Cupriavidus necator: one gene and its partner. The protein of the gene in region 1 interacts with the protein of each later gene in a pairwise test. Links are inferred from orthologs where the notes say so. Each region holds a gene or a part of one and is shown on either strand. Other genes may lie near its edges. The genes, in order: recR and recO.

Region 1 (3,172 bases):
CACGGCCCGCCGCGCGCCAGGCGGAGCCGGAATCCGTGCCGCCCTGGGAGCTGGCGGGTGGCAGCGATGTGCCGCCGTGGGAAGAGCTGCCGCCTGACCTGCCGGTCATCGGCCCCTATGACAGCGATCCTGGCTACCGCGACAACGGTTTCAACGAACCGGCAGCGCGTGCCGCCGGGCCGCGCCGGGCGCCCGCGCGCGAGGCCGAGCCGGCGCGCGAGACCGCTCCGGTGCAGCCAGCCGCGGCGCCGGCAGAGTCCGCCAAGTTCGTCGCCCCGCGCCCGCCAGCAGCGGGCGAGGATGGCACCCCGCCGGCCTTCACCGGCGAATGGCCGGTGCTGGCCGCCGGCCTGCCCTTGAAGGGCCTGGCGCAGCAGCTGGCCTACCAGAGCGAACTGACCCAGGTGGTCGGACGTACCTTCCACCTGCGCATCCCGGTCGCGGCCCTGGGCGAGAACGGCGTGTCCGAGCGGCTGCAGCAGGCGCTGTGCGACCACTTCGGCGAGCCGGTGCGCGTGGTCTGCGAAGTCGGCGGGGTTTCCATCACGGCCGCGGCCGCCGATGCCGAGGCGCGCGCCGAGCGCCAGCGCCAAGCCGAGGCCGTGATCGAGGCCGATCCCTTTGTCCAGGGCCTGCTGCGCGATTTTGGCGGCCAGATCGTGCCGGGCTCGATCCAGCCGCGCGCCGCCTGATCCGCGGCCTGCGTTTGCTTTACCGAACTTACTTCACCGAATTTCTTACCGAATCCAGGAGCATTCCATCATGATGAAAGGTCAACTCGCCGGGCTGATGAAGCAAGCCCAGCAGATGCAGGAAAACATGAAGAAGATGCAGGAGCAGCTGGCCCAGATCGAGGTCGAGGGCCAGTCCGGCGCCGGTCTCGTCAAGGTGGTCATGACCTGCAAGAACGACGTCAAGCGCGTCACCATCGACCCCAGCCTGCTGGCCGAGGGCGAAGACAAGGACCTGCTGGAAGACCTGGTCGCCGCCGCCTTCAATGACGCCGTGCGCAAGGCCGAAGCCACCTCGCAGGAAAAGATGGGCTCGATGACCTCGGGCCTGCCGCTGCCCCCGGGCTTCAAGCTGCCGTTCTGAACGCCACTGTGAAGGCATCGTCCCCGACCTCGCTGCAGGCACTGGTCGAAGCGCTGCGGGTGCTGCCCGGCGTCGGGCCCAAGTCCGCCCAGCGCATGGCCTACCACCTGCTGCAGCACGACCGCGAGGGCGCGCGCAAGCTGGGCGATGCGCTGCGCGGCGCGGCGGACCATATCCGCCATTGCCAGCGCTGCAATACCTTCACCGAGCAGGAGATCTGCGAGACCTGCCTGGACGACCGCCGCGACGCCTCGGTGCTGTGCGTGGTGGAAACCCCGGCCGACCAGGTCATGATCGAGCAGACCCTGACCTACCGCGGCAAGTACTTCGTGCTGATGGGCCGGCTCTCGCCGCTGGACGGCATCGGCCCGCGCGAGATCCATCTTGACCGGCTGCTCGCGCGCGCCACCGAGCCCGAGCTGGGCGGCCCGGTCGGCGAAGTCATCGTCGCCACCAACTTCACCAGCGAAGGCGAGGCCACCGCGCACTACATCGGCGAAATGCTCAAGGCGCGCGGCCTCAAGGTGTCGCGCCTGGCGCGCGGCGTGCCGGTGGGCGGCGAGCTGGAGTACGTCGATGCCGGCACCATCGCGCGTGCGGTGATGGACCGCCGCAACCTCTGAGCACGATCGCGCGGGGCCGATTGCCCGCGCGCCGGTCACCGCGTTCTTCCGCCTTCTTCAGTCGCCTGCCTCTCCCATGAACCTGGCCCGCTTCGATCTCGTCACGCTTGGCTTGTTCGTCGCCGTGGCCCGGCAGGGCAGCATCTCGGCCGGCGCGCGCCAGTCGCACCTGGCCGTGGCCGCCGCCAGCAAGCGCATCTCCGACCTGGAAACCGCGGTCGGCGCGCCGCTGTTCTTCCGCCATGCCGCCGGCGTGCAGCTGACCGAGGCCGGCCAGGCCTGCTTCCACCATGCGCTGACCATCCTGCAGGACGTCGAACGCATGGCCGGCGTGATGTCGGACTACGCCTCGGGCGTGCGCGGGCAGGTGCGGGTGTGCGCCAACACCTCGGCGATCACGCAGTTCCTGCCCGACGACCTGGCGTCGTTCATGCAGCGTCATCCCACCATCCGCATCGAGCTGGAAGAGCAGAACAGCCGCGATATCGTCGCCGCGCTGGTCGAGAACCGCGCCGACGTGGGCATCTTTGCCGACCGCACCCCCGCGGCCGGGCTGATGACGATCGAGTACCGGCAGGACGAGCTGGTCATCATCACGCCGCCCAACCATCCGCTGGCCGCGCGCGGCCCGGTGCACTATGCCGATACGCTGGAATTCGACTTCGTCAGCCTGCCGCAGGAAACCTCGCTGGCCGCGCGCCTGCTCGAGGAGAGCAGCCGGCTCGACCGGCCGTTCCGGCTGCGCATCCAGGTGCGCAGCTTCGATGCCATGTGCCGCATGGTGATGGCCGGTCTGGGCGTGGGCGTGCTGCCGCGCATCGCTGCCGAGCCGCACGTCAAGTCGATGGGGCTGTCGCTGGTGTCGCTGCAAGACGCCTGGGCGCGCCGCTCGCTGCTGATCGGGCTGCGCGACCCGGCCGGGCTGACAGTCTCGGCCCGTCTGCTGATCACCCACCTGTGCGGGGACCGGGCGCCGTTCTGACGCGCCCGCGCTGAGCGGCTCCGCAGCCTTTCGCGTTCCGAGAAAGCCCGCTTCTCCGATTGCCGATTCCTGGCAGGCCCCCTGCTGGGGCACACTCCGTTCGAACGCAATGTATGACAAGCCAGTCATTGGGCTTGCCGCACTGCAACAAGACACCGCATCGCACGGAGACACCCCATGGCGCAACAGATCCTCGAGGGCATTCGCGTCCTCGAACTCGGACAACTCATCGCCGGCCCCTTTGCCGCCAAGACCCTGGCCGACTTTGGCGCCCACATCATCAAGGTGGAGCCGCCGGGGCAGGGCGACCCGCTGCGCAAATGGCGCATGCTGCATGAAGGCACCTCGGTCTGGTGGGAGGCGCAGTCGCGCAACAAGGAGTCGATCTGCATCGACCTGCGCCAGCCGGAAGGCCAGGCACTGGTGCGCAAGCTGGCCGCCGAGGCCGACGTGCTGATCGAGAACTTCCGCC
Region 2 (3,114 bases), 170 kb from region 1 along the record:
GTCGAGTGCACGGTGCCTAAACTGGAAGTCCGGGTGTTTGGCACCGGCGCCTCGCGGCGCGCTGCCGAGCAGGCCGCCGCCAAGCTGGCGCTGGACGAAGTCCAGAAGCTGGTGCCGCAGCTGCTCAAGCGCAGCCGCGCCGAGCGCACCGGCAAGACCCGCAAGCAACCCGTGCCGCAGGACCCACAGCTGTCTCTCAGGTTGAAGGAATGACCGAATCTACCCATCCGCAGCAAGACGCGGCGGATACCCCGGCCGCGGCGTTCCGCTGCGGCACCGTGGCCATCGTCGGCCGCCCCAACGTGGGCAAGTCCACGCTGATGAACGCGCTGGTCGGCCAGAAGATCAGCATCACCTCGCGCAAGGCGCAGACCACGCGCCACCGCATCGTCGGCATCCAGACCACGGATGACGCGCAGTATGTGTTCGTCGACACGCCGGGCTTCCAGACCCGCCACGCCAGCGCGCTGAACCGTTCGCTGAACCGCGCGGTCACGTCCACGCTGTCGTCGGTGGACCTGGTCCTGTTCGTGGTCGAGGCCGGCTACTACGGCGCCGACGACGAGAAGGTGCTGTCGCTGCTGCCGAAGAACACGCCGGTGCTGCTGGTCGCCAACAAGCTGGACCGCGTCAACGGCGAGAACCGCCTGGAAGTGATGATGCCCTTCCTGGAAAAGATGGGGCAGCAGTTCCCGTTCCGCGAAGTGGTGCCGATGACGGCCAAGACCCACGACCATATCGCGCGCCTGTTCGAGATCATCCGGCCCTACCTGCCGGAAGGCGAGCCGATGTACGACGCCGACGCCATGACCGACCGCAGCGAGCGCTTCCTGGCCTCGGAGATCATCCGCGAGAAGGTGTTCCGCTGGACCGGCGACGAGCTCCCGTACACCAGCACCGTGATCATCGACAAGTTCGAGACCGAAGGCCGCCTGCGCCGCGTCTTTGCCACCATCCTGGTCGAGCGAGACGCGCACAAGGCCATGATCATCGGCAACAAGGGCGCCAAGCTCAAGCAGATCTCCACCGAGGCGCGCCTGGACATGGAAAAGCTGTTCGACGGCAAGGTCTACCTGGAAATGTGGATCAAGGTGAAGAGCGGTTGGGCCGACAACGAAGCAGGGCTGCGCGCGTACGGCTACGAGTGAGCACAACAGCGAGCGACCAGTGAGCAAGACGGCTGACATCGCGCGCGCGCCGGCGCCGGCGCCACGGTCCCGCCGCGCCGACCCCGTGGTCGACGAGGCCGCCGAACTGCTCGACAGCAGGGCGCTGCCCGGCATGGCCGACGCTGCCGCGCGCGCGATGATGGATCGTGCCATGCGCATCGTGCCGGCCCGGCCCGAGTCGCGCGTGGCCGAGCAGCCCGGCTTTGTGCTGCACGCCTGGCCGTATCGCGAGACCAGCCTGATCCTGGACCTGTTCACGCGCGACTACGGCCGCATCTCGATGGTGGCCAAGGGCGCCAAGCGCCCGCACTCCGCGTTGCGTGCGGTGTTGCAGCATTTCCACCCGGTCTCGGTGTCATGGAGCGGCCGCGGCGAGGTCAAGACCCTGACCAAGGCCGAGTGGGTCGGCGGCATGCCGCCGCTGGCCGGCGATGCGTTGCTGTCGGCGTTCTACCTGAACGAGCTGCTGATGCGCTTCTGCCCGCGCGAGGATGCGCATCCGGCCTTGTTCCGCCATTACCTGACGACGCTGACGCGGCTGGCGCACGGCGAGCAAGCCGGGCTGGTGCTGCGCAGCTTTGAACGCGTGCTGCTGCAGGAAACTGGCTTCGCGGTTGCCTTTGACCAGTGCCTGAGCACCGGCGAGCGGGTCCAGCCGGGCCTGGACTATGTCTACCAGCCAGAGCGCGGCGTGCGCCGCGCGCAGCCGAGCGACCCGTCGTCGTGGCCGGTGGTGACCGGCCAGACCCTGCTGGACATGGCGCAGGACGATTACAGCCGCGCGCAGACCGCCGCGCAAAGCCGCGCGCTGATGCGGTTCCTGCTGCATTATTATCTGCAAGGCGCGCCGCTGAAGACGCGCCAGATTCTGATCGACCTGCAGTATCTCTGACCGACTCAAGAACCATCCGACTTACTCCTGCACCTGCTCGCATGATCTTCCACGCAAATCCGGGCGTCATCGACCTTGGCGTCAATATCGACCACGTCGCCACGCTGCGCAACGCGCGCGGCACCGTGTACCCCGATCCCATCCGTGCCGCGCTGCTGGCGGAACAGGCCGGCGCCGACCTGATCACGCTGCACCTGCGCGAAGACCGCCGCCATATCCGCGATGCCGACGTGCGCGCGCTGCGCCCGCAACTGGCCACGCGCATGAACCTGGAATGCGCGCTCACGCAGGAGATGCTCGACATCGCCTGCGAGATCCGTCCGCAGGACGTATGCCTGGTGCCGGAGCGCCGCGAGGAAGTGACCACCGAGGGCGGGCTCGATGTGGCCGGGCGTTTCGAGCAGGTCAAGGCGGCGTGCGCGCAGCTGGCCGGTGCCGGCATCCGCGTGTCGCTGTTCATTGATGCCGATGCCGACCAGATCGCCGCGGCGGCCGCGTGCGGCGCGCCGGTGATCGAGCTGCATACCGGCCGCTATGCCGATGCGCATACGCCCGATGAGCAGGCGCTCGAGTTCCGCCGCATCGCCGATGGCGTCGATGCGGGCCAGAAGCACGGCCTGGTGGTCAACGCCGGCCATGGCCTGCACTACACCAATGTGCAGCCGATCGCCGCGCTGCCCGGCATCAAGGAGCTGAACATCGGCCACGCGATCGTGGCGCATGCGGTGTTCGCGGGCTGGGAGAACGCGGTGCGCGAGATGAAGGCCATCATGGTCGCCGCGCGCCTGGGCACGCGCTATCCTGCCGCGGGCGCGCCGGCGTGATCTACGGCGTCGGCACCGACATCATCCAGATCGCCCGCGTGCAGGGCGTGATGGAACGCACCAACGGCCGTTTCGCCGAGAAGGTGCTGGGCCCCGATGAGCTGGCCAAGTACCACGCGCGCAAGGCGCGCTCCGAGAAGCGCGGGCTGGCCTTCCTGTCCACGCGCTTCGCTGCCAAGGAGGCGTTCTCCAAGGCCATTGGCCTGGGCATGCGCTGGCCGATGACGTG

The links.
Region 2: the proteins of recR (region 1) and recO interact in binary tests that used the Escherichia coli proteins (3 or more experiments, as listed by UniProt). The link is inferred for Cupriavidus necator from one-to-one orthologs.

Annotation. Positions count from the first base shown.
Region 1 is NZ_CP066018.1:2,970,567-2,973,738, forward strand. What follows is about bases 54-2,910. They hold recR (recombination mediator RecR), read left to right. Parts: upstream 54-1,103; coding sequence 1,104-1,718; downstream 1,719-2,910. Other genes in these bases: I6H87_RS13890 (DNA polymerase III subunit gamma/tau), read left to right, coding at 54-692; I6H87_RS13895 (YbaB/EbfC family nucleoid-associated protein), read left to right, coding at 763-1,095; I6H87_RS13905 (LysR family transcriptional regulator), read left to right, coding at 1,795-2,700; I6H87_RS13910 (CaiB/BaiF CoA transferase family protein), read left to right, coding at 2,878-2,910. Also shown: more of I6H87_RS13890, read left to right, coding at 1-53; more of I6H87_RS13910, read left to right, coding at 2,911-3,172. UniProt on the Escherichia coli protein: May play a role in DNA repair. It seems to be involved in an RecBC-independent recombinational process of DNA repair. It may act with RecF and RecO.
Region 2 is NZ_CP066018.1:2,802,021-2,805,134, forward strand. The notes cover bases 316-3,114. They hold recO (DNA repair protein RecO), read left to right. Parts: upstream 316-1,167; coding sequence 1,168-2,061; downstream 2,062-3,114. Other genes in these bases: era (GTPase Era), read left to right, coding at 316-1,148; pdxJ (pyridoxine 5'-phosphate synthase), read left to right, coding at 2,103-2,885; acpS (holo-ACP synthase), read left to right, coding at 2,882-3,114. In the rest of the region: rnc (ribonuclease III), read left to right, coding at 1-213; more of era, read left to right, coding at 210-315. UniProt on the Escherichia coli protein: Involved in DNA repair and RecF pathway recombination.